Regions from separate parts of the Asanoa sp. WMMD1127 genome, predicted to be linked through region 2. Evidence: predicted binding sites of a transcription regulator. Region 2 holds the regulator's gene; each other region holds the start of a gene.
What was found. The regulator HrcA, encoded in region 2, represses chaperone genes, less so after heat shock. The targets are predictions, from matches to a motif close to GGTTNGCACNCTCNNNNNGAGNGTGCNAACC.
Positions count from the first base shown of each region.

Region 1 (3,269 bases), 5.4 Mb from region 2:
GTCGCTGAGGCCACACATTTGGATCATGCGAAGGATGGACGGTTGCCCACCGACAAGGTCGTAGACGGCGATGGCCGCCGCGTTGTCGCTGTCGCGGATCATGATGCTCAGCTGGCCGAGCCGAAAATCCGAAGGCTCCTCGCCTTTATCTTCCGATACTCGCAAATAATCGGCGGCCAACCATGCCTTCACCATCGACATCGTGTCGCTCGGTTCCGTCATGTTCGGCGAGCCGGTGATCCGCCCGCTCTGCCGGTCGAGGAACGCCCACGAGAGGAATCCCTCGGCCCGCGCGGAGACCGTGCCGACCGCCAGGTCCGGGGCTCGCGCCCGGTCCGCCGCGGGCCCCTGTCGCTTGGCCGCAGCCACCGTGGCCTGCTGTTTCGGCGCCACCTGCCAGACGGCCAGCCCGCTGCCGACCGCGACGAGCAGCACCGCGGCGAGCATTGGCATCGTGTTCCGTCCACGGGACCGATGCCGGCCGGGCTGTGCGCCGTGTCTGCCTCGAAACACGTTCGGTTAACGAGCGAACGGTCGCGGAAGGCGCTCAGGGTGTCCATTTTGGGGTAGTGCACGGTCGTCACTCCTCGTGTACCTTACGATTTCGGCCGCAATGTTCGAGGGACTCACGTACACCCTCGAATGGGCGGTCTCGGACCGGCAGGCGCATCAAAGGTTAGGAAGTGCACCGTGGCACAGGGCACCGTCAAGTGGTTCAACAGTGAAAAGGGCTACGGTTTCATCGCGGTCGATGGGGGTCAGGACGTCTTCGTCCACTTCTCGGCGATCCAGATGGACGGCTACAAGTCTCTCGACGATGGTCAGCGCGTCGAGTTCGAGATCGCGCAGGGTCAGAAGGGCCCGCAGGCGGAGCAGGTCCGCCTAATCGCTTGAGCGAAGACCAGCCGGGCACCCCACCCGGGTCCGTGACGACCTAGCGCCGATCCCACGAGAGGGGTCGGCGCTTCCTTGTCTTTACGGCCGGACAACCCGATGCATGATGCATTTGATCTTGCCATCCATTCGCGACTTTGCGCATTGCGGACAGCGCTGCCTTTCAACAATTGACGAGTCATTAATCGCCCATGTACGCGGTCCCGCGCGCCAAGATCAGCAGCCGGCGACGATCACCGGGCCGGAGGCCCCCGAGGGGCCGACTTCGCTTGCACTCGCCTGGTCCGAGTGCTAAACAAGTCATTGGCACTCGACAACCGCGAGTGCCAATGGTCGGGACGGTGGGGCCACCGCTGACGCCCTACGGAGACGGGCGCGGCAAGGGGCCGGTCGTCGCGGGCTATCCGGCCCGGCCGGCGGACGTCACTGTCGCCAGGTAGTGACGTCCGAAGGTGCGTAAAGCAGGCGGTTCTCCGTGGCCGACCAGGCCGCGGCGACCGCGAGTGTCCAGGAGGACAACGCCGTATGGCCAAGATCATTGCGTTCGACGAGGAGGCGCGCCGCGGCCTCGAGCGGGGTATGAACACCCTCGCCGACGCCGTCAAGGTGACGCTCGGCCCCAAGGGCCGCAACGTCGTGCTCGAGAAGAAGTGGGGCGCCCCCACCATCACCAACGATGGTGTGAGCATCGCCAAGGAGATCGAGCTCGAGGACCCGTACGAGAAGATCGGCGCTGAGCTGGTCAAGGAGGTCGCCAAGAAGACCGACGACGTGGCCGGTGACGGCACGACGACGGCGACCGTCCTCGCGCAGGCGCTGGTCCGTGAGGGCCTGCGCAACGTCGCCGCCGGCGCCAACCCGATGGCCCTGAAGCGGGGCATCGAGGCCGCCGTCGCGCGCGTCGCGGAGGAGCTGGCCAAGATCGCCAAGGACGTCGAGACCAAGGAGCAGATCGCCTCCACCGCCTCGATCTCCGCCGGTGACACCAGCGTCGGCGAGATCATCGCCGAGGCGATGGACAAGGTCGGCAAGGAAGGCGTCATCACCGTCGAGGAGAGCAACACCTTCGGCCTCGAGCTCGAGCTCACTGAGGGCATGCGCTTCGACAAGGGCTACATCGCGCCCTACTTCTGGACCGACCCGGAGCGTATGGAGGCCGTCCTCGACGACCCGTACATCCTGATCGTCAACAGCAAGATCTCGTCGGTCAAGGACCTGCTCCCGATCCTCGAGAAGGTCATGCAGGGCGGCAAGCCGCTGCTGGTCATCGCCGAGGACGTCGAGGGCGAGGCCCTGGCCACCCTGATCGTCAACAAGGTCCGTGGCACCTTCAAGTCCGTCGCCGTCAAGGCCCCGGGCTTCGGTGACCGCCGCAAGGCCATGCTGACCGACATCGCCATCCTCACCGGTGGCCAGGTCGTCAGCGAGGAGCTCGGCCTCAAGCTCGAGGCCGTCGGCCTCGACATGCTGGGCCACGCTCGCAAGGTCGTGGTGACCAAGGACGAGACCACCATCGTCGACGGTGGCGGCGACCAGGACCAGATCCAGGGTCGGGTCAACCAGATCCGTGCCGAGATCGAGAAGAGCGACTCCGACTACGACCGCGAGAAGCTGCAGGAGCGCCTGGCCAAGCTGGCCGGCGGTGTTGCGGTCATCAAGGTCGGCGCGGCCACCGAGGTCGAGCTCAAGGAGCGCAAGCACCGCATCGAGGACGCGGTCCGCAACGCGAAGGCCGCCGTCGAAGAGGGCATCGTCCCCGGTGGTGGCGTCGCGCTGGTGCAGGCCGGCAAGACCGCCTTCGACAAGCTCGACCTGGTCGGCGACGAGGCGACCGGCGCGACGATCGTCAAGATCGCGCTCGACGCCCCGCTCCGCCAGATCGCCGTCAACGCCGGCCTCGAGGGTGGCGTCGTCGTGGAGAAGGTCCGCAACCTGGACACCAACCACGGCCTCAACGCGGCGACCGGTGACTACGTCGACCTGCTCAAGGCCGGCATCATCGACCCGGCCAAGGTGACCCGTTCGGCGCTGCAGAACGCGTCGTCGATCGCGGCCCTGTTCCTCACCACCGAGGCTGTGGTGGCGGACAAGCCGGAGAAGGAGAAGGCCCCGGCGGGTGCGCCCGGCGGCGGCGACATGGACTTCTGAGTCCATCCGCAACACAAGAAAGGGCGGTCCGCGCGAGCGGGCCGCCCTTTCGGCCGTCCAAGCTCAGGCTAGCGGCGTTGGTTGCGCCGTTTGTCGGCGCGGCTCGTCGCGTCCCGCGGCGGCGCCGGCTGCGGCAGGTCACCCAGCGGAGGCCAGCCCGCCGGCAGCGGTGGCGAGTTGTCGGTCGGCGGCGGCTCGGCCAGCGGCGACCGGTCGCTCGGCGGAGG
Region 1 covers NZ_JARUBP010000001.1:2,442,989-2,446,257, forward strand. Annotated here, with positions in the region: gene O7635_RS11720 (serine hydrolase) at 1-453, opposite strand, end outside; gene O7635_RS11725 (cold-shock protein) at 691-894, shown strand; gene groL (chaperonin GroEL) at 1,420-3,042, shown strand; gene O7635_RS11735 (hypothetical protein) at 3,111-3,269, opposite strand, start outside.
Region 1: a site for HrcA is predicted at 1,196-1,226, ahead of groL (chaperonin GroEL). Genes of this name have one in related genera too.

Region 2 (3,269 bases):
GCTCGCCGGGTGCGGGCCGGGAGGTGCTGACGGCGCAGGACCGGCACGTCGAGGACGTGATGCTGCGGCTGCGGCTGGCCAGCGGGCTGCCGCTGGACGTGCTCGACGCGGCCGGACGCGCGGACGCGGAGCGGGCCCGGACGGACGGCCTGCTGGAGGTCGTCGACGGCGCGGCGGTGCTGACCCTGCGCGGCCGGCTGCTCGCCGACGCGGTGGTCCGCGACCTGCTGCCGTAGCCGGGGGCCACCGAGTCGGCAGCCCCCGGCCGCGGAACTACTTGATCAGGCTCATGCTCAGCGGGTAGCGGTAGAGCTGGCCCTCGTTGGCCTTGACGCCCGCGATGATGCCGAAAATTATGGCGATCAGCATCGCGATCGGCGCGATGATGAAGCCGATGATCAGGCAGGCCGTGGCCCAGCCGATGATCGCGACGATCGACCAGACGATCTGGAAGTTGAGCGCCGCGACGGCGTGGGCCCGGACGGTCGGGGAGACGCTGCCCTTGGCCAGCATGGACACCAGCGGGGCGACCCAGCCGAGCGTGCCGCCGCTGATGAACGCGAGCAGCGCGCCGCCGAGGTGGGCGACCAGCGCCCAGGTCTTCTCCTCGCCGTTGGCGAAGCCCGCGGGCTGGCCGTAGCCGCCGGGCTGGCCGTAGGCACCGGGCGGGTAGCCGCCGGCCGGCGGGTAACCGCCGCCCTGCGGCGGATAGCCCCCGCCCTGCGGCGGGTAGCCCTCACCCTGCGGCGGATAGCCGCCACCGGGCGGTGGGTAGCCACCGGCGGGCGGGTAGGCACCGCCACCGGAGGTGGGCGGCGGGTAACCCCCGCCGCCCGAGGTCGGCTGGTAAGGGGGCGGCGCAGCGGTCGGGTCGGAGTGACCCTCACCGGGTGGCCGGGGTGGCTCAGTCATGCCCGACACCGTAGGGGTATCGATCAACCCGCGCCAGATGCGACTTCTGACTTGTTCTGGACAGCTTGGCCACGGCAAACAGCGATCATCGCCAGGTGGGTGGGTGCGTCGTAGACTGGCACTCGCTACAGTCGAGTGCCAGATGGCAGGAGGGGGTGACGCATGGCTCTCGATGACCGCAAGCTCGACGTGCTGCGGGCGATCGTCGAGGACTACGTCGCCACCCAGGAGCCGGTCGGCAGCAAGGCCCTCGTGGAGCGGCACCAACTGGGCGTCTCACCGGCCACCGTGCGCAACGACATGGCGGTGCTCGAGGAGGAGGGCTACATCCGGCAGCCGCACACCAGTGCCGGCCGCGTGCCCACCGACCGCGGCTACCGGCTGTTCGTCGACCGGCTGTCGACGGTCAAGCCGTTGAGCCCGGCCGAGCGGCGCGCGATCGAGCGGTTCCTGGTCGGCGCCGTCGACCTCGACGACGTGGTGCACCGCACGGTCCGCCTGCTGGCCCAGCTCACCCGCCAGGTCGCCGTCGTGCAATACCCGAGCCTGGCCCGATCGACGGTGCGCCACCTGGAGCTGGTGCCGATCTCCACCACCCGGCTCATGGTGGTGATGATCGCCAACACCGGCCGGGTCGAGCAGCGCGTGGTCGACCTGCCCGCGCCGATCGACGAGGCGACCGTCACCACGCTGCGCCGGTTGACCAACGAGAAGCTCTGCGGCTGCAAGCTTTCCGACACGCCTCCACTGGTGCAGGCGCTGGTCGACGAGTCGTCACCGGAGCTGCGGGCCGCCACCGTGGCGCTGTCCACGGTGCTGCTGGAGACGCTGGTCGAGCGGCACGAGGAGCGGGTGGCGCTGGCCGGCACGGCCAACCTGACCCGTGGCGGCCTGCTCGACTTCCAGGGCTCGCTGCGCCCGATCCTCGAAGCGCTGGAGGAAGAGGTCATCCTGCTCAAGCTGATCGGCGAGGTCGAGCCGATCACCCGGGTGCGGATCGGCGACGAGAACGAGATCGACAACCTGCGGGCGACGTCGATCGTCAGCACCGGCTACGGCCCCGGTGTCACCATCGTGGGTGGCCTGGGTGTGCTCGGGCCCACCCGGATGGACTACCCCGGCACCATCGCCACCGTGCGCGCCGTGGCACGCTACGTAGGCGAGATGCTGGGCCAGAACTGACCCCCACCTGATCACGGCGCCGGCACAAGCGAGACGACATGAGGACTGCGAACACAGTGGCCAGGGATTACTACGGGATTCTGGGCGTCGCCCGGGACGCCAGCGACGACGAGATCAAGCGCGCCTACCGCAAGCTGGCGCGTCAGTTCCACCCCGACGTCAACCCCGATCCCGCCGCCGCGGACAGGTTCAAAGAGATCAACGCGGCGTACGAGGTCCTGTCCGACGACCAGAAGCGGCAGATCGTCGACCTCGGCGGCGACCCGTTGGCCCCGGGCGGCGGTGGCCCCGGTGGCGGCCCCGGCGCCGGCCCGTTCGTCGGCTTCCAGGACATCATGGACGCGTTCTTCGGCGCGGCCGGCGGTGGCGCCCGTGGTCCGCGACCGCGCACCCGGCCCGGCGCCGACGCGATCCTGCGGCTCGAGCTCGACCTGCTGGAGACCGCGTTCGGCGTCGAGGCGCCGATCACCGTCGACACCGCGGTGCTCTGCACCACCTGTGCCGGCGCCGGCACCGCGGCCGGCACCCACCTGGCGACCTGCGAGACCTGTGGCGGCCGCGGCGAGGTGCAGTCGGTCCAGCGCACATTCCTCGGCCAGGTCGTCTCGTCCCGCCCGTGCACGGTGTGCCAGGGCTACGGCACCGTGATCCCGCACCCCTGCCCCACCTGCGCCGGCGACGGCCGGGTGCGCACCCGGCGCTCGCTGACCGTCAAGATCCCGGCCGGCGTCGAGGACGGCATGCGGATCCGGCTGGCCCAGCAGGGCGAGGTCGGCCCCGGCGGCGGCACGGCCGGCGACCTCTACGTCGAGATCCACGAGCGGCCGCACGACGTCTACTCCCGCAAGGGTGACGACCTGCACTGCCGGGTGACCGTGCCGATGACGGCGGCGGCGCTCGGCACCCGGCTCACCATCAAGACGCTCGACAGCGAGGAGACCGTCGACGTCAAGCCCGGCACGCAGCCCAACTCGACGCTGCGGCTGCGGGCGCGCGGCGTGCCGCACCTGCGCGGCGCCGGCCGCGGCGACCTCTACGTGCACCTCGACGTGCGCACCCCGACCAAGCTGACCGCCGAGCAGGAGCGGGTGCTGCGCGAGTTCTCCCGGTCCCGGGGCGAAGAGGTGGCCGAGCTCACCAAGCAGGGCGGCTTCTTCTCGCGGATGCGCGACGCC
Region 2 covers NZ_JARUBP010000001.1:7,875,222-7,878,490, reverse strand. Annotated here, with positions in the region: gene hemW (radical SAM family heme chaperone HemW) at 1-236, shown strand, start outside; gene O7635_RS37700 (DUF4870 domain-containing protein) at 274-912, opposite strand; gene hrcA (heat-inducible transcriptional repressor HrcA) at 1,075-2,094, shown strand; gene dnaJ (molecular chaperone DnaJ) at 2,151-3,269, shown strand, end outside.

Region 3 (3,269 bases), 5.3 Mb from region 2:
CGGCCAGCGGCCGGGTGGTCGACCGGGCGAGCCACCACGCGGCCGCCACGGCGCACAGGGCGGCGAGGATGACGGCGGCGACCAGCAGGGCGTACAGGCCGGGTAGTTGACCGGTCGGCACGGACAGCACAAGGGGGAGCGGCTGGCCGGGCGCGGGGCCGACCCGCCGGACCGCCCGGCCGTCGGCGGTCTCGGCGACCGCGTCGCCACGGACCCCGGCCGCGGCGGCGACGACGCCCCGCAGCGCGCCGGCCGACTCAGTGCTGTGCACCGCGGCCGACGGGTCGCCGCCGAGCAGGGTGACCGCGGTCCCGGTGGCGCCGGCGAGCCGGCCGACCGTGACCGGGCCGAGGTCGTGCGTCGCCCAGATCGCGCCGAGCGGGGCACCGGCCGCGTCGCGGGCCTCGATCCGGACGGCGAGGCCGAGGAACGGGCCGCCGTCCTGGTCCGGTCGCGCGCAGTCGGCCCACGGCCGGTCCGGTGACCCGGGGGTACGCAGCGTGGGTACGCCGGCCGCGTCCTCGACGACCACGCCCGAGGCGAGCCCACGGGCGACCACCAGCCCGGCGATGTCGCTCTGGTGGGCGGCGTCGGTGGCCATGGCGACCGCGTCCGCGGCGGCCTGGAGCTGCTGGCAGAGGGAGCTGACCGAGGTGCGCGCCGCGGTGGCCGCGACGCCCAGCCGCTCGACCGCGCGGTCGCGGCTCACGGCGGCCACCGTGCCGCCGACGAAGAGCGCGCCCAGCAGCACCGGACCCAACACGACGGCGAGGAACGCGGCGGTCAGCCGCCCGCGCAGCGTCACAACTCCCCCTTCGCACCTGCCATGCTCGGCACCTGGGCCCTCGAGGGTCTAACCGGGTAAGGGTCGGGAGTGTTGCGTGCCGGATTTATCGCATAGTGGGCCGACGAAGGCGGACATGCGGGCGGCGGTGCTCGCCGAGCGCCGGTCACTGTCCGAGCCGGCCCGGCTGGCGGCGGCCGCGGCGGTGACGAAAACGCTGGCCGAGCTCATCCGGGTCAGCGCGCCGCGCCGGGTCTGCGGGTACGTGCCGGTCGGCAGCGAACCCGGCGGCGCCGGGTTGGCCGAGGCGATCACCGGGGCGCTGAGTGAGGGCGCCGAGTTGCTCCTGCCCGTGTTGCGGGCGGACAACGACCTGGACTGGGCGCGCTACGCCGGGACTCTGGTGCCGGCCGGCCGGGGGCTGCGCGAGCCGCCGGGGGAGCGGCTGGGCCGCTCAGCGGCGGCCGGGGCCGACCTGATCGTGGCCCCGGCGCTCGCGGTGGACCGGCGCGGGATGCGGCTGGGCCGCGGCGGTGGCTCGTACGACCGGGTGTTGGCCCGGGTGCCCGCCGGCGTGCCGATCGTCGCGCTGCTGCACGACGGGGAGCTGGTCGACCGGGTCCCGGAGGCGGCACACGACCAGCGGGTGACGGAGGTGATCACCCCGTCCGGCGGGCTGACCCGCCTCTGACCGGGGCCGGGGACCTCAGGCGGCCGGGGTGCTCGCGGCCTTGGCTGGCTCGGCCTTCGGCTTCGACTCGGTCTTGGTCTCCGTCTTGGTTTCGGACTTCGACTCGGCCGGCTTCGCGTCGGACTTGACCTTGGTGTCGCCGCCGCTGTTGCCGTTGCGCGAGTCGGTGCGGTAGAAGCCGGAGCCCTTGAACACGACGCCCACCGAGCCGAAGACCTTGCGCAGGCGACCCTCGCACTCGGGGCAGACGGTCAGCGCCTCGTCCGAGAACGACTGAACGGCCTCGAGCTGGTGTCCGCACTCGGTGCAGGCGTACTGGTAGGTCGGCACGGCTTCCTCCGGATCTTGCGCGCTCGGTCGTGGCAGCGTCTTGGCACTCAGCCTATCCGAGTGCTAATAGTGCGGCATCGGACCAGCCTTCGTCCAGCGACAACATCAACCCCAGTGCGGCGGCCGGTCTTCCCAGAGCCGGTCGTCGTTGGTGTCGGTTCGCTCACCCCAACCCCGGTCGGTGTCGTCCGAGGTCTGCTCCGGCAGCACGAAGTCGTCACCACTGAGGTCCACGGGGCGCTCGTCGTCAGGTGTCGCTGGCGGTTCCACGCGGTTCACGGGGGCAGCGTACCCGCGGGTTCGGTAGCGTCGTTCGCCGTGAGCGATGACTCCGCGTGGCAGCGGCCCGGTCCCGGCGGCGAACTCGGACCGGAGAGCGCCCCGCCGGCCGTACCCCCGGTCGGCTATTCGGGTCCGCCGCCCTCGGACCCGCCGCCGGCCGACTGGCGACCGCCCACCTATGTGCAGCCGCCACCGCCCCGCCAGCTCGCGCCGCAGGACGTCGACAAGATCGAGGCGCAGGAGAAGGAAGCCCGGACCCTGACGTACGGCGTAGCCCTGGTCGCGGCGGCCGTGCTGGTCGTGCTCTCCTGCCTGCTCTGCTCGCGCGTGCTCTTCTAGGGGACGGCACCTTCCCAGACCGCGTGGGCGCCGCTGTCGCCGGTGAGGAAGACGTAGATCGCGGTGGCGACGGCCAGCGCGATGACGATCACGCTGATGCCGAGGTGGACGCCGACCGGCACGTGCGGCGCGCGGCGGTTGCCGCTGGTGATGAACACCATGACCAGCGTCACCACGCCCAGGGCGAGGGTGAACCACCAGGCGCGGTCGCCGTACGTTTGATGCTGGTTGACCTTGTCGAGGATCTCGCCCGAGAAGCCGGCCGCCACCAGGCGGTCCTCTAGGTTCTCGCCGGACGCCTTGGCGAACCACGCGGCGATGGGGGAGATCACCGCCAGCGCCGTGACAGCCCACCCGATCTTGCCGCGGAACCGCGGGACCACCGCGTAGACGACCGCGCCGAGGCAGAGCAGCGGGATGAAGACGACGGCCGCGTGGACGATCAGGGGATGGGCCGGAATGCCCAAAATGTTGTTCAGCACGCGGCCTCCTGTGGTGAATGAGACGTCAGCGTACGGCCGGTCCCGGCGCTGAACAGTCCCTACGCACGGGACACGTGAGACTCCCCGGGATCGGTTCAGCCGTTGATCGAAATTCGCGCTGAACTCCACGTATCTTGAACGTTTCCAGGGTGCGTGCTTCCATTGCGGGCATGTCGCAGCCCGCGGAGGACGAGAGCGCGACCCTGCTGCGCGCCCGCGGCATGCGGGTCACCCGCCCGCGCGTCGCCGTGCTCGAGGTGCTGGCCGGCGGCGGTCACCTCGAGGTCGACGAGATCGCCAGAGCGGTCCGCGCCCGGCTCGACTCGGTCTCCACCCAGGCGGTGTACGACGTGCTGGGCGC
Region 3 covers NZ_JARUBP010000001.1:2,606,980-2,610,248, forward strand. Annotated here, with positions in the region: gene O7635_RS12575 (diguanylate cyclase) at 1-805, opposite strand, end outside; gene O7635_RS12580 (5-formyltetrahydrofolate cyclo-ligase) at 921-1,475, shown strand; gene O7635_RS12585 (FmdB family zinc ribbon protein) at 1,491-1,805, opposite strand; gene O7635_RS12590 (hypothetical protein) at 1,911-2,039, opposite strand; gene O7635_RS12595 (translation initiation factor 2) at 2,124-2,426, shown strand; gene O7635_RS12600 (DUF2231 domain-containing protein) at 2,423-2,908, opposite strand; gene O7635_RS12605 (Fur family transcriptional regulator) at 3,079-3,269, shown strand, end outside.
Region 3: a site for HrcA is predicted at 1,844-1,874, ahead of O7635_RS12585 (FmdB family zinc ribbon protein). Genes of this name have one in related genera too.